Regions from separate parts of the Streptomyces sp. NPDC050610 genome, predicted to be linked through region 1. Evidence: riboswitches for the same ligand, from Rfam matches in the RefSeq annotation. Region 1 holds a riboswitch; the other holds the start of a gene.
The links. A riboswitch is a leader RNA that binds a small molecule or an ion and turns the genes downstream of it on or off. The one in region 1 is predicted to bind glycine.

Region 1 (7,550 bases):
CCAGTACTTGTCCGCGGCCGACACTCCGGCCGGGAACACCGCCTCCTCACGGCTGTACGGCCGCTCCCAGTCGCCGGCCAGCGCCGCCGCGGTGTGCGGGGCGTTGCGCAGCGGGTTGTCGTCCTTGCTCCACTCCCCCGAGCCGACCCGCTCGATCTCGGCCCGGATCGCGATCATCGTCTCGCAGAACCGGTCCAGCTCCGCGAGGTCCTCGCTCTCCGTCGGTTCGATCATCAGCGTTCCGGCCACCGGGAACGACATCGTCGGCGCGTGGAAGCCGTAGTCGATGAGGCGCTTGGCGACGTCGTCGACGCTGACGCCGGTCGCCTTGGTCAGCGGCCGCAGATCCACGATGCACTCGTGCGCGACGAGCCCGTTCGGCCCGGTGTAGAGCACCGGGTAGTGCGGCTCCAGGCGCTTGGCGATGTAGTTGGCGCCGAGCACGGCGACCTGGGTGGCGCGCTTGAGGCCCTCGCCGCCCATCAGCCGGACGTACGCCCAGGAGATGGGCAGGATGCCCGCGGAGCCCCACGGAGCGGCGGAGACCGGGCCGACGCCGGTCTCGGGGCCCGCGGTCGGCTGGAGCGGGTGGTTGGGCAGGTACGGGGCGAGGTGCGCGCGCACGCCGACCGGGCCGACGCCGGGGCCGCCGCCGCCGTGCGGGATGCAGAACGTCTTGTGCAGGTTCAGGTGCGAGACGTCGCCGCCGAACCGGCCCGGCTGGGCCACCCCGACGAGGGCGTTGAGGTTGGCGCCGTCCACGTAGACCTGGCCGCCCGCGTCGTGCACGGCCGCGCAGATCTCGCTGATGTGCTCCTCGAAGACGCCGTGCGTGGAGGGGTAGGTGACCATCAGCACGGCCAGCTCACCGCCGTACTGCTCGATCTTGGCGCGCAGGTCGCCGGCGTCCACCTCGCCGTCCTCGCCGGTCTTGACGACGACGACCTTCATGCCCGCCATGACCGCGCTGGCGGCGTTGGTGCCGTGCGCGGAGGAGGGGATGAGGCAGACGGTGCGCTGGGCGTCCCCGTTGGCCCGGTGGTACGCCCGTACGGCCAGCAGTCCGGCCAGCTCGCCCTGCGAGCCGGCGTTCGGCTGGAGCGACACCTTGTCGTAGCCGGTCACCTCGGCGAGGCGCTCCTCCAGCTCGGTGATGAGCGTGGTGTAGCCCTGGGCCTGGTCGACGGGGGCGAAGGGGTGCAGCGCGGCGAACTCGGGCCAGGTCACCGCCTCCATCTCGGTGGTGGCGTTGAGCTTCATGGTGCAGGAGCCGAGCGGGATCATGCCGCGGTCCAGCGCGTAGTCCCGGTCGGCGAGCTTGCGCAGGTAGCGCAGCATCGCGGTCTCGGAACGGTGCCGGCGGAAGACCGGGTGGGCGAGGTACTCGTCCGTGCGCAGCAGCCCCGTGGGGAGCGCGTCGGCGGCCGACGCGTCCAGGTCCTCGACAGCCGACGCGTCCGCGTCGACGCCGAAGGCGGCCCACACGGCGGCCAGCTGGGCGCGGCCGGTGGTCTCGTCGCAGGCGAGCGAGAGGGTGTCGGCGTCGACGAGGCGCAGGTTGACGCCGTTCTCGCGCGCGGCGGCGGCCACGTCGGCGGCGCGGCCGGGCACGCGCGCGGTGAGGGTGTCGAAGTACGCGCCGTGCACGACCTCGACGCCGCCGGAGCGCAGGCCCGCGGCGAGCACGGCGGCGTAGCGGTGCGTACGGCGGGCGATGGCGGCCAGGCCGTCCGGGCCGTGGTAGACGGCGTACATGCCGGCCATGACCGCGAGCAGCACCTGCGCCGTGCAGATGTTGCTGGTGGCCTTCTCGCGGCGGATGTGCTGCTCACGCGTCTGGAGGGCCAGGCGGTATGCCTTGTTGCCGTCCGCGTCCACGGAGACGCCGACGAGGCGGCCGGGGAGGCTGCGCGCGAACTTCTCCCGTACGGCCATGAATCCGGCGTGCGGGCCGCCGAAGCCCATCGGCACGCCGAACCGCTGGGTGGTGCCGACCGCGATGTCCGCGCCGAGCTCGCCGGGCGAGGTGAGCAGGGTGAGGGCCAGCAGGTCGGCGGCGACCGTCACGATCGCGCCGAGCTCGTGCGCCCGCTCGATCACCGGGCGGGGGTCGCGCACGGCGCCGGACGCGCCGGGGTACTGCACCAGCACGCCGAACACGCCGCGGTCGGCGATCTCCTGCGGGATGCCCTCGGAGAGGTCGGCGACGACGACCTCGACCCCGGTGGGCTCGGCCCGGGTCCGTATGACGGCGATGGTCTGCGGCAGCGCGTCGGCGTCGACGAGGAAGACGCCGTCCTTGACCTTGCCGACGCGGCGGGCCAGCGACATGGCCTCGGCGGCCGCGGTGCCCTCGTCGAGCAGCGAGGCGCCGGAGGTGGGCAGCCCGGTCAGGTCGGCGACGACGGTCTGGAAGTTGAGCAGCGCCTCCAGGCGGCCCTGCGAGATCTCCGGCTGGTAGGGCGTGTACGCCGTGTACCAGGCGGGGTTCTCCATGACGTTGCGCAGGATGACGGGCGGCGTGAACGTGCCGTAGTAGCCGAGCCCGATCATCGGGGACAGCACCTGGTTACGGTCGGCGAGCGTGCGCAGCTCGGCGAGGACGTCGGCCTCGCTGCGGGCCTCGGGCAGCCGGAGCGCCTCGGCGCTCTTGATCACATCGGGTACGGCGGCCGCGGTGAGCTCGTCGAGCGAGCCGAATCCGACCTGGGCGAGCATCTTGGCCTGCGCGGCGCTGTCCGGCCCGATATGGCGGTGCTCGAACGGCGTGCCGCGCTCAAGCTCGGAAAGGGGGATGCGGTTGTCGTTCATCTGCGGGGGCCTCCTGGTCGTCGCGACCTGCGAGGGGCACCGTGGCGCGGGTACCCGGACGGCCTCCCCCTCTGTCATCTCAACCTGAGAGCTTCACCGGCCGCCAGGAGCGAACCGGCTTTCACCGTCGGTGAGGAGGGGCTTCGGCGCTGTACCGGTGCGTGGCCCGCCCTGCTTTCCAGAGTGACCTCGTCCGTGCGGTACGTGTGCCTGAGAGATTCCGGGGAGGATTTGCTCCTTCGGCGCCTCCGACGAAGCCTTCGGAGGACTCTCCCGCACGGGGTCTGCAGCCGTCCGCCAGCCTACCAGCGCGATCTGTGGCCGATCCTTCAAGTGGCCAGTTGGCGAAATGTGGCTTTTCGTAGGTCTCGGGCAGTAGTTGTGATCTCCCGGGACCCATTGGAGGACCTCTTGCAGACCGACATCGATCCACGCGGACTCATCGGCCGCAAGGCGTTCGACCGCAACGGCACGAAGATCGGCACGGTGGACGAGGTGTACCTCGACGACGCCACCGGCCGGCCCGAATGGGCCGCCGTGCGCACCGGCCTGTTCAGCCGGGACGCGTTCGTGCCGCTGGAGCCGAGCGACCTCGTCGCGGACACGCTGCGCGTCCCGTACGACCGGGCACTGATCAAGGACGCGCCGGACTTCGGCGTCGGCCGCCACCTCTCCCCCGAGCAGGAGCTCCAGCTGTACCACCACTACGGGCTGGACGCCTCCGCCCCGGGCAGGGCCCCCGCGCCCGCCGCGGACTCCCCCGCCCCGGCTGGGCCGGGCGCCTCCTCGGACCGGGAATTCGGCCGGATCTCGGGCCCCGACGGCTGACCGCCGACGGGCCGCACCAGCGGCAGCGGCTCCCCCGGTTCGAGCGCGGGGTCGTCGACCGGGAAGGTCCGCACCCGGCCCGGCGGGGACCAGGGCGTCTCGAACCGCACGGTGACCCGCCCGACGCCGCTGCCCTGCACCCAGCCGTCCCCGAACTCGGTGTGGCGCACGTCCAGCCCGGGGAGCCAGCGGCGCGGCAAGGGCGCCTCCCGCTCCTCCTCCCCCCCGGCGGGCTCCGATTCCCCGGCTCCGGCCTGCCGCGCCGCTCCGGCCGCCTCGGCGGCACGCGCCGCCTCCTCCCGCTCCTGCTCCGAGCGCGCCGTGGCTGCCTGCGCGAACAGGTCCTCCTGGGTGTAGTCGGCGAGCCCCGTGACGCCGACCCCCAGCAGCCGCACGCCCGCCGTGGTGTCCACCCCCTCGATCAGCCGTGCGGCCGCCTCCCGGACGACTCCCGGATCGTCGGTGGGCCCGCGCAGCGTCTCCGAGCGGGTCAGCGTCGAGAAGTCGTAGCGCCGCACCTTGATCACCACGGTCCGGCCGGACCGCCCGGCGGCCCTCAGCCGCTGCACGCACCGGTCGGCGAGGCGCGTGATCTCCAGCTGCACACGGGTCCGGTCGGTCACGTCCTCCTGGAAGGTGTCCTCCACAGAGACGGATTTCGCGTCCCGCTCGGCGACGACCGGCCGGTCGTCGCGGCCGGTGGCCAGCGCGTACAGCCCAGCGCCGTGCGCCTTTCCCAGCAGACGCACCAGCTCCGCCTCCCCCGCCTCGGCGGTCTCGGCGACCGTGCCGATGCCCGCCCGGCGCAGCGTCTCGGCCGTCGCCGGTCCGACGCCGGGGATCGTCCGCACCGGCATGGGTCCCAGCAGCTCCAGCTCCGTCCCCGGCTCTATGAGGACCAGCCCGTCCGGCTTGGCCGCCTCGGAGGCGATCTTGGCGAGCATCTTGGACCCGGCCAGCCCCACCGACCCGCTGAGCCCCGTCGCCGCCTGGATGTCGCGCCGCAGCCGCTCGCCCACGGCCCGTATGTCCGCCGAGGCGGCCGAGGGCGGGAGCGCGTCGCCCGCCTCCAGGTCCACGAACGCCTCGTCGAGGCTGAGCGGCTCGACGAGCGGCGACAGCTCGCCGAGCAGTTCCATGACCCGTTCACTCACCTGGCGGTACAGCGTGAACCGAGGGGTCAGATAGGCGGCATTGGGACACAGCCGGCGCGCCTGGGCCGTCGCCATCGCCGAGTGCACCCCGAAGACCCGCGCCTCGTACGAAGCCGTGGACACCACCCCGCGCGGCCCGATGCCGCCGACCACGACCGGTTTTCCGCGCAAGCTCGGCTTGGCCGCCTGTTCCGCCGCGGCGAAGAAGGCGTCCATGTCCAGATGCAGGATCGTCGGTGAACCTCTCACACCAACAGATGCTGCCTCACACCACTGACAACGGCCCCGCGGCGCGGCTCCGGAGCATCAAGAGCGGGCGGCAGCGGAACGGCAGCCCCCGTCGGCTCCTGAGCGTCAGACCGCGCGGTTGCGGCGGCGCGCCAGCTCGTCGGCGGGGTTGTGGCCGACGAGGGTCTCCCCGGTGTCCACACGCTCGCCGTGCAGCTGCGCGAGCGCCCCTTCCACGTCCCGCCAGACCACGCCCACAGCGATCCCGAAGACCCCCTGCCCGCCCTTGAGCAGGTCGACGACCTCGTCCGGCGACGTGCACTCGTACACCGTCGCCCCGTCGCTCATCAGCGTCATCTGACCGAGGTCGCCGATGCCGCGCGAGCGCAGGTGTTGTACGGCGGCCCGGATGTTCTGCAGCGACACGCCCGTGTCCAGCAGCCGCTTGACGATCTTCAGCACGACGACGTCGCGGAAGCTGTAGAGGCGCTGGCCGCCCGGCCCGCACACGGACCGCACGGTCGGCTCCACGAGCCCCGTACGCGCCCAGTAGTCCAACTGCCGGTAGGTGATGCCCGCCGCCGCGCACGCGGTCGGCCCGCGGTAGCCGATGGCCTCCGGGGCCGGCTCGGGCGACACCGAGAGCGCCGCCGGGTGTCCGGGCAACGGTTCGGCCGTTCCCCCATGAAGCGGATACGGACCGCCTGCCGCCCTGCCGTCGCCGGTGCTTCTCACGCCGACCCTCCGTCCTTGACCTGCCGTCTCGACGGTAGGCAGTCACCCGGGGTGCGTCAACGATCGCCACACTCGGCACGCCGAGTGATAATCACCCTAAGGGTGGTTTCGCGTATCCGCCCGCGGGGAATGGCTAGCCGGATGCCCTGCGGGGACCCGGTCGGCGGCTCACTGGCTGTTGGTGCCGAAGTCCTCCGGCGAGATCTGGTCGAGGAACTCGCGGAACTTCTCCACCTCGTCCTCCTGCTCATCCGGGATCGCGATGCCGGCGTCGTCCAGCACGCCGTCACTGCCGTAGATCGGCGTCCCGGTGCGCAGCGCCAGCGCTATGGCGTCGGACGGCCTGGCGCTGACCTCCACCCCGCTCGCGAAGACCAGCTCGGCGTAGAACACGCCTTCGCGCAGGTCCGTGATGCGGACCTCCGTCAGCTGCTGGCCGACCGCCTCCAGCACGTCCTTGAAAAGGTCGTGGGTCAGCGGCCTGGCAGGCGCCATGCCCTGCTGGGCGAAGGCAATGGCAGTCGCCTCCCCCGGGCCGATCCAAATGGGGAGGTAGCGGTCGCCTCCCACTTCCCGCAGGAGCACGATCGGCTGGTTGGAGGGCATTTCCACCCGGACACCCACGACATCGAGCTCGTTCACACAGCAACCCTAGGACGTGCCCGGCGGGTTTGGGTAGTCGGGCACCCGCCGGTCGGTGTGGTCACGCCCGCAGCGCGGCCGCTACGAGCGCCGCGTGCAGCCGTACGGACAGTGCGGCCAGCTCCCGCGCGGTGGCCTCCGCATGGGCTCTGGTCTGCGGATTGCGGTGTCTGCGCAACGGCGCGACCACCTGTTCGACCAGCCCGGCCTCGCGTACGGCCGCCGCCTTCATGACGCGCAAATGCCTCGGCTCCAGTCCGAACCGGCCCAGGTCCGCGACGAGCTTGGCGACCGCCACGGCCTCGACGTCGTAGCCGCCGCCGGAATTCGGCTCGATCAGGCCGTACGACTCCCACTCGGCCAGCTCACGCTCGGTGACCCCAGTGGCCCCGAGGAGCTCCTCACGGCCCACCTGGACCGCTGTGGAGCCCTCTGCCTCCAGCTCCGCGGCCCCGTCCAGCAGATCCCTCGGCTGTCCGGGCGCGGGCAGCGGCAGCTGCTCCCCCCGGGCCAGCGCGTCGAGGTACTCCCGGATGACGCGCAGCGGCAGGTAGTGGTCGCGCTGCAGGCGCAGCACGGCCCCGAGCCGCTCCACGTCCTCCTGGCTGAACTTGCGGTACCCGGACGGCGTGCGCTGCGGCTCGACGAGCCCCTCCGCCTCCAAGAAACGGATCTTGGAGACGGTGACCTCGGGAAACTCGTCGCGCAGCAGGGTGAGCACCGTGCCGATGCTCACCAACTGACCGTCCGCGGTGGCGGTGCCGCCTTCGGCACCCCCCGCCGATGTCTGACGCATAGCCCTTCCCCGGCGGGTCAGATGCTCTGCTGGCTCGCGTAGAAGACCAGCCGGTACTTGCCGATCTGCACCTCGTCGCCGTTGGCGAGCGCGGTCGACTCGATCCGCTCCCGGTTGACGTACGTACCGTTCAGGCTGCCGACGTCCGCGACGGTGAAGCCGCCGTCCGGTCCGCGCCGGAACTCCACGTGCCGCCGCGAGACGGTGACGTCGTCGAGGAAGATGTCGCCCTGCGGGTGGCGGCCGGCCGTGGTCAGGTCGCCGTCCAGCAGGAAGCGGCTGCCCGAGTTCGGGCCGCGGCGGACCACCAGCAGCGCCGAGCCCATCGGCAGCGCGTCGACGGCGGCCTGCGCCTC
Region 2 (7,550 bases), on a different contig from region 1:
CGCGACCGGCCCCCAGACTGCGCGCCGCCTCCACGTACTCGCGCTCTCTGAGCGAGAGGGTCTGACCGCGCACGATCCGGCCCACGTACGGCCAGCCGAAGAACCCGATCACCACGATCAGCACGCCCATCCGCACGCCCGAACCCGAGAATCCCCAGATGGAGTTCGGCACCACGGAGACCAGCGCGATGATGAAGAGCAGCTGCGGGAAGGCGAGCAGGATGTCCATCACGCGGCTGATGATCGCGTCGACCCAGCCGCCGAAGTAGCCGGCGATGATGCCGAAGACCGTGCCGACGGCGACGGCGACCACGGCGGCGAAGAACGCCACCAGCAGCGAGACCCGGGCCCCGTAGATCACCCGGCTGAACACGTCACGGCCGTTGACCGGCTCGACTCCGAATATGAAGTCGGAGTTGATGCCGCCCCAGGAGCCCTTGGGGGTGCCGAAGAGCGGGTCGATCTGATCCTCGTGGAAGTTGTTCGGCGGGTGCCCGAGCAGATCCACGATCAGCGGCGCGAACACCGCGACCAGGATGAGCAGCAGCACGACCACCCCGCCGGCCAGGGCCAGCTTGTCGCGCTTGAGCCGCACCCAGGCGATACGCCACGGGGAACGGCCCTCGATGGCTTTCGCCGGGACGCCGGCCGCGACATCGACGGCGGCGGTCTCGGCCGCGCTCGTGTCGTGCATTGGTGCCGTCATCGTCTGGGGGACCCCTCTCGACCGGCAATAGCCGGCCCACGCTGCCGCCGACGCGGCTTGGTTCACATCAGGTGCTGCGAATGGTGCTGAAGGCGCGGGAAGTTCACGCGGAGCAGGTCGTACACAGGACCGACTCTGCTTGTTGCGGGGAGTCTTCAACGGGCCCGCGATCACCCGCCAGACCTGACCGGCAATGGATGCGTAACCGTGATGTGTGTAGAGAGGTTCCGTTATACGGACAGTCGTGATCCGTGAGCGGATCAGTAACTACAAGGACAGTTTGTCCAGTTGGTGTCAGTACGCTCCGGCCTGGCGGCCCTGCGGCGGCGGGTAGCCGTAACCGGCTGTGCGCGCGGGCGCTCCGGCCCCGTACGCGTCGCGGTCGAAGAACGGCCGCGCGTTGGCCCGCATCCACATCGCGACCGGGTCGTACTCGTCCGACATCGACACCGTGGACACCGGCAGCCCCTCCGGCACCACGCCCACCGACTGCTGCATCATCAGCCGCACCGAGTCGACGGCCGGCTGGGACGTGTCGTACAGATCGAGCCCGATGGCCAGATACGGCGCGCCCAGCGCGGGCTGCACCCAGGCCCGGCGCAGCGCCCGGACCACGGGCGTACGGTGCGCGTTCTGCCCGAGCAGCGCGTAGAACCGGTCGATCTCGATGGCCGGCTCGCTCAGCCGCAGCGGCCCGGCGGGCAGCCGCTCCAGGCCGCCCGCGACGCGCCGCAGATCGAGCCAGGGGACGCCGACGCCGCCGCCCGGCGCGTGCGGATTCAGCCACAGGCCCCAGCGGTCGGGGAAGAGCGAGGCGGCGATGGCACGGCCGCCGACCACCTCATGGGCGCGGTTCCACCCGCTGGCGGCCAGCTCGGGGGCGGAGGTCACGCACGGCGCGTAGCCGAGGCCGTCGACCTCCATGTTCCCGTACTGGGCGTCGGGCGAGCCGGCCTGGCCGTGCCAGAGCAGCATCCACACCTGGCCGTCGGCGACGGCGCGCAGCAGCGCCTCGTAGGCGTCGTACCGGCCGGGCGCCACTTGGCGCAGCATCTGCTCCACGCCGCTCTCCGCGCCCGCGCTCACCTGGTCCGCCCTTTCCCTCGGCCGTCTCGGCACCGCTTCGGGGCGCGCCAGTGCGCCCCGCCCGGTCATCCCACCAGCTTACGAGTCCGTACCGCCCCGCCGTGGGCCAGCGCCCATGTCATGTCCCCGGCCGGGCGCCGTGAACCCGTCCCGCCGTGTCTCCACCGCGCCGCCGCCGTGTTCCCGCCGGGGATACGGCACGGGCCGTGCGTCACAGGTCACGGTCGTAGAACGGCCGGACGCGCTCGCGCAGCCACTCCCCGACCGGGTCCTGGGCCAGGTCGAGAAAGACCATCTGTACGGGCCAGGGGACCGGGACCGTGTGCAGCGCGCGCCCGAGGGCGTCGGCCACGGTGGCCCGGCCCTCGTCGTCGGGCAGGTCGAGTTCGACGCCGACGAACAGCGCCGGGGGCGCGGTCTCCACGCAGGCCAGGGCGCGGCGGGCGGTCCGTACCCGCCCGACGGCGGCGAACTCCAGCCCGGCGGCGGCCAGGAAGTCGACGGGCTCGTCCTGCCAGTCCGGTTCGTAGAGCCGCACCCGGCCGCCGGTGGCGGGCCCGTCCAGCGGGCCGCGCCCGCCGCGGCACAGCTCCGCGACGGCGGGCGGCGGCAGCGGTACGCCGACGGCGCCGTCCGGGTTCACCGCGATGCCGAGCTGCGGGGGCAGGCCGCGGGCGAACTCGACGGCCGGTGCGACGGTGCAGGACATCCGGTCGCCGGTGATCAGGCGGAACTGCTGCTCGGAGCTGAACACGGGGACGTACGCGCCGCCGCCGATCTCCAGGGTGGGCAGATCCAGCTCGCGGCTGTCCGGGCCGCCGCCGTTGGGCAGCGGAATCCACAGCAGGCTGCGGCTCAGCACCTCGACGATGCGGGCGCCGGCCTCCGGCACGCCGAGGGAGGCGGCGAGCACCTCTTCGAGTTCGTTGGCGGGCCAGCCGCTGCCCTGGGCCTGGGTGTGTCCGTAACTCTCCGGGATGCTCATTCCGTCCAACCGCCGTCTCGACAAAGCCGCATCCGAACCCTAACGGCTGCATGCCCCACGTTCCTCGGGTACCGCCGAAATCCTTGACGAACACCCAGGTCAGGTGGGGGCGATGGGACTTGGCCGGGGGCGCACCGCGGGTAGTCGGCGAGTTGCGGACCGTGTCCGTCCTCCGCAGGGTGGTCGGACACCTCGTAGGCACCACGAAGGGAAGCTCCCCCATGCGCATGCCCCGGAAGATGTCCCGCAGGACCGGCGCGGTCGTCTCGTCCGTCGTCTGCGGCGCGCTGGCGTTCGGCGCCTCCGGAGCGGCCCTCGCGACCGCGCACGGCGACACCCCGCACACGGCGGGGACGGCCGCCGCCCCGATCCCGGCCGCCGCCCAGCTCGCGTCCCAGGCCAGGCTGCTGGGCGAGGCGGGCGGCTTCCTCAAGCCGGTGACCGATCTCGTCGGCGCGGTGCTGAAGGCGCCGGGCGGCAAGCTGCCGACGCCGGAGGCGGCGAAGCACGCGGAGGCGGTCAAGGAGGCCCTCGCCAAGCTCACATCGGCGGCGAAGGCGGCGGAGGCGCCGACGGCGCCCGCGGCACCGGTCGACCCGGCCGCCCCGAAGACACCGGTCTCCCCCAAGACCCCGGCCGTGCCCGGCGAGACGCCCGCCGTCCCGGGCAAGACGCCTGCTGTCCCTGGCAAGCCCCCGGTCGCACCCGGCAAGACGCCTGCCGTCCCCGGCAAGCCCCCGGTCGCACCCGGCAAGACGCCTGCCGTGCCCAAGACGCCGAAGGTCCCTGCCGCGCCGCCGGTCGACCCTACCGACGCCAAGCCGCCCGCCGCGCCGCAGGCCGGCAGCAAGGGCACGCCGCCGCAGGCCGCCGCTGGCCCGAAGCTGGTCGCCACGGCCGTGACCGATCTCCGGGCCAAGGTCAACGCGCTCCTGAAAGCCACTTCGGCGGGGAGCCCGGCCGAGGCGGCGACGGCGCTGAAGGCCACGCTGACCGCCACGGTGAACGTCGTGACGAGCGTCCTCCTCGGCGGCGGCCTCCCCGCCCCGGACCTCCCCGGCCTCCCGAAACTCCCGGCGGCGCCGAAGGCTCCCGGCCAGTAGCGGTAAGCACCGGGGGCGCACGAAGCCGCCCCCCGGTCGTGGCCCCTGCCGCGGACGAGCAGCCTTTACGGACGCCCGGCGCCGTAACCCGTCGCGCCGAGGCGACCGGGGGCGACCGGCGACCGACGCCCGGGCCGTGGCACCTCGACGATGCCGACGGCCGGTTACAGGCCGCCGGCCCCCGGCCTCGGCAGCGCCCCCACTCCCCACCCGAACCGGATCGTCCGTAACGCGTCGGCCGCGGGCCGGTCCAGGAGGACGGCCGAGGCCGTGCCGGCCGGCAGCCGGCCGGTCTCCACCGCCGCGACCAGCCGCGCCACGGCCCGGCGGTGGCGCGCGAAGGCGTACGCGGAGACCCGCCGCCCCCGCCGGGCCTGCCCGGCCAGGGCGTCCGCCGCCGGTACGTCCAGGAGGAGCAGCCGCAGCGCGACGCCGCGGCGCCGCGCGTCGCGGGCCAGCCAGTGGCGTACCCAGGCGAGGGTGCCGCAGTCGTGCACGACCACGCTCGTGCCCGAGCGGAGCGCGCGCCGCAGTCCCGTGTAGTGGGAGAGCCGGACCAGCGGGCGGTAGAGCCCGTACGGCACGTACGCCGGGACGCGGTGCGCCCAGCGGTCGCGGGCGTCCTGCGAGTCGACGCGCCAGACGATCCCGCCGCGGGCGTCCAGCCCCGGCACCGCCCGCCGGATGAGGGTGGACTTGCCGCTGCCGGGCAGGCCGGAGACGACGAGCAGGTCGCCGACGGGAAATCTCAGTTCGTGCGGGGCCGCCGTGCCTCTCAGGTCCGCGGCCGCGGCGGCGGCCGGGGGCTGTACGGGCTGCCGGGGGCCGGGCAGCGCCGGCCTCGGATACGTACGCTGGGCGTGCACGGTGATCGTCCTCCCCGGTCCGGTCACTGCGGGCTACCCGAAGAGTGTCAAGAAAAGGTAATGCGCTTCAAGAGCGGATCAAAACGATTGACCGCCCGTCCGGGGGTTTACAGCAGACCGTCCCATGCGATGATGTGCCCGCAAACTGCATATCGGCCGCTCGTAGTCCGCGCGGGAGAGTCCCAGCCACGCTCCGTGCGCTGGGCGCCGAAGGAGCAAGTTCCTCCCTTGAATCTCTCAGGCCCCGTACCGCGCGGGCGAGGCAGATCTGAAAAGCGGGCCGCCGACTCACCGGCGGCCCCACCCAAGGTGCAAGCCGCGGGGCCCGGCCGGGCCTCCTGGTGAACCTCTCAGGTTCCGATGACAGATGGGGAGGCGCGTTCTTCGTGTGCTTCTTCCAAGGACTCGCCACCGTCAGCCGGGAGCCTGAACCATGACCGATTCGACCTCTCCTCGCCGTACCGCGCTCGACGCGACCCATCGCGCGCTCGGTGCGACCATGACCGACTTCGCGGGCTGGGACATGCCGCTGCGCTACGCGAGCGAGCGCGACGAGCACCTCGCCGTCCGCGGCCGCGCCGGGCTCTTCGACCTCTCCCACATGGGCGAGATCACGCTGACCGGCCCGCAGGCCGCCGACGCCCTCGACTACTCGCTGGTCGGCAACATCGGCAAGGTCGCCGTGGGCCGCGCCCGGTACACCATGATCTGCGACGCCGAGGGCGGCATCCTCGACGACCTGATCGTCTACCGCCTCGGCGAGCAGGAGTTCATGGTCGTCGCCAACGCCTCCAACGCCCAGGTGGTGCTGGACGCGCTGACCGAGCGCGCCGCGGGCTTCGACGTGTCCGTACGGGACGACCGCGACGCCTACGCGCTGCTGGCCGTGCAGGGCCCGGAGTCCGCGGGCATCCTGAAGTCGCTCACCGACGCGGACCTGGACGGGCTGAAGTACTACGCGGGGCTGCCGGGCACGGTCGCGGGCGTCTCCGCGCTGATCGCCCGTACCGGCTACACCGGCGAGGACGGCTTCGAGCTGTTCGTCAGCCCGTCCGACGCCGAGCGGCTGTGGCAGGCGCTGACCGAGGCGGGCGCGGGCGTAGGGCTCGTACCGGCGGGGCTGTCCTGCCGGGACACGCTGCGCCTGGAGGCGGGCATGCCGCTGTACGGGCACGAGCTGACGAAGGCGACGACGCCGTTCGACGCGGGCCTGGGCCGGGTCGTGAAGTTCGAGAAGGCGGGCGACTTCGTGGGCCGCGCGGCGCTGGCCGCGGCGGCCGAGAAGGCCGAGGCGGCGCCGCCGCGCAAGCTGGTCGGGCTGATCGCGGAGGGGCGGCGGGTGCCGCGCGCCGGGTTCCCGGTGGTGGCGAGCGACGGCTCGGTGATCGGCGAGGTCACCTCCGGCGCCCCCTCCCCCACGCTCGGCAAGCCGATCGCCATCGCGTACGTGGACGCGGCGCACGCCGAGCCCGGCACGGCCGGGGTGAGCGTGGACATCCGCGGCAGCCACGAGCCGTACGAGGTGGTCGCGCTGCCGTTCTACAAGCGTCAGCGCTGACCGGAGCCGCCAGCGCCGGGGCCGCCCTTCCTCGGGGGCCGCGGCCGTTCCACAGGGACTGCGGCCGTTCCACAGGGACTGCGGCCGTTCCACAGGGGCTGCGGCCGTTCCACAGGGCCGCGAGCGGGAGCCGTCCCGCGCGTCCGGTCCTCTCCGCCCCGTCTCACCAGTCAAGACCCGTTGCACGAGCATTCACGCGTATCCAGGAGAATCTAGTCATGAGCAACCCCCAGCAGCTGCGTTACACCAAGGAGCACGAGTGGCTGTCGACCGCCGAGGACGGCGTCGCGACGGTCGGCATCACCGAGTTCGCGGCCAACTCGCTCGGCGATGTGGTCTTCGCTCAGCTCCCCGCGATCGGCGACACCGTCACGGCGGGCGAGACCTGCGGTGAACTGGAGTCGACGAAGTCGGTCAGCGACCTGTACGCCCCCGTGACGGGCGAGGTCGTCGAGGCCAACCAGGACGTCGTGGACGACCCGTCGCTGGTGAACTCCGCCCCCTTCGAGGGCGGCTGGCTGTTCAAGGTGAAGATCACGGACGAGCCGGCGGAGCTGCTGACCGCCGACGAGTACACCGCCTTCGCGGGCTAGCCCGGCCGTACGGTCGTACGCCCCGCCCGCCTCCCGCCCTCCGCCTCCGCTTCCCAGGAAGAACTCATGTCTCTGCTGAACAGCTCCCTCCATGAGCTCGACCCCGACGTAGCCGCCGCGGTCGACGCCGAACTCGACCGCCAGCAGTCCACCCTCGAAATGATCGCCTCGGAGAACTTCGCTCCGGTCGCGGTCATGGAGGCGCAGGGCTCGGTGCTCACCAACAAGTACGCCGAGGGGTACCCCGGCCGCCGCTACTACGGCGGCTGCGAGCACGTCGACGTGGTCGAGCAGATCGCGATCGACCGGATCAAGGCGCTCTTCGGCGCCGAGCACGCCAATGTGCAGCCGCACTCCGGCGCGCAGGCCAACGCCGCCGCGATGTTCGCGCTGCTCAAGCCCGGCGACACGATCATGGGTCTGAACCTCGCGCACGGCGGGCACCTGACCCACGGCATGAAGATCAACTTCTCCGGCAAGCTCTACAACGTGGTCGCGTACCACGTCGACGAGGAGACCGGCCAGGTCGACATGGCCGAGGTCGAGCGGCTCGCCAAGGAGTCCAAGCCGAAGCTGATCGTGGCCGGCTGGTCCGCGTACCCCCGTCAGCTCGACTTCGCGGCGTTCCGCAAGATCGCCGACGAGATCGGCGC

Region 2: another riboswitch for glycine. It lies ahead of gcvT (glycine cleavage system aminomethyltransferase GcvT); the one in region 1 lies ahead of gcvP (aminomethyl-transferring glycine dehydrogenase).

What each region holds. Positions count from the first base shown of each region.
Region 1 is NZ_JBFAIV010000027.1:109,463-117,012, forward strand. It holds gene gcvP (aminomethyl-transferring glycine dehydrogenase) at 1-2,811, opposite strand, end outside; glycine riboswitch at 3,000-3,097, opposite strand; gene AB0I22_RS28725 (PRC-barrel domain-containing protein) at 3,223-3,639, shown strand; partial or broken gene AB0I22_RS28730 (DNA polymerase IV) at 3,651-5,042, opposite strand; gene AB0I22_RS28735 (MerR family transcriptional regulator) at 5,148-5,756, opposite strand; gene AB0I22_RS28740 (bifunctional nuclease family protein) at 5,925-6,398, opposite strand; gene AB0I22_RS28745 (MerR family transcriptional regulator) at 6,460-7,194, opposite strand; gene AB0I22_RS28750 (FHA domain-containing protein) at 7,212-7,550, opposite strand, start outside.
Region 2 is NZ_JBFAIV010000015.1:75,729-83,278, reverse strand. It holds gene AB0I22_RS19905 (ABC transporter permease) at 1-706, opposite strand, end outside; gene AB0I22_RS19900 (enhanced serine sensitivity protein SseB C-terminal domain-containing protein) at 1,001-1,759, opposite strand; gene AB0I22_RS19895 (enhanced serine sensitivity protein SseB) at 2,004-2,777, opposite strand; gene AB0I22_RS19890 (hypothetical protein) at 2,999-3,880, shown strand; gene AB0I22_RS19885 (AAA family ATPase) at 4,045-4,746, opposite strand; glycine riboswitch at 4,909-5,008, shown strand; gene gcvT (glycine cleavage system aminomethyltransferase GcvT) at 5,180-6,304, shown strand; gene gcvH (glycine cleavage system protein GcvH) at 6,523-6,897, shown strand; gene glyA (serine hydroxymethyltransferase) at 6,964-7,550, shown strand, end outside.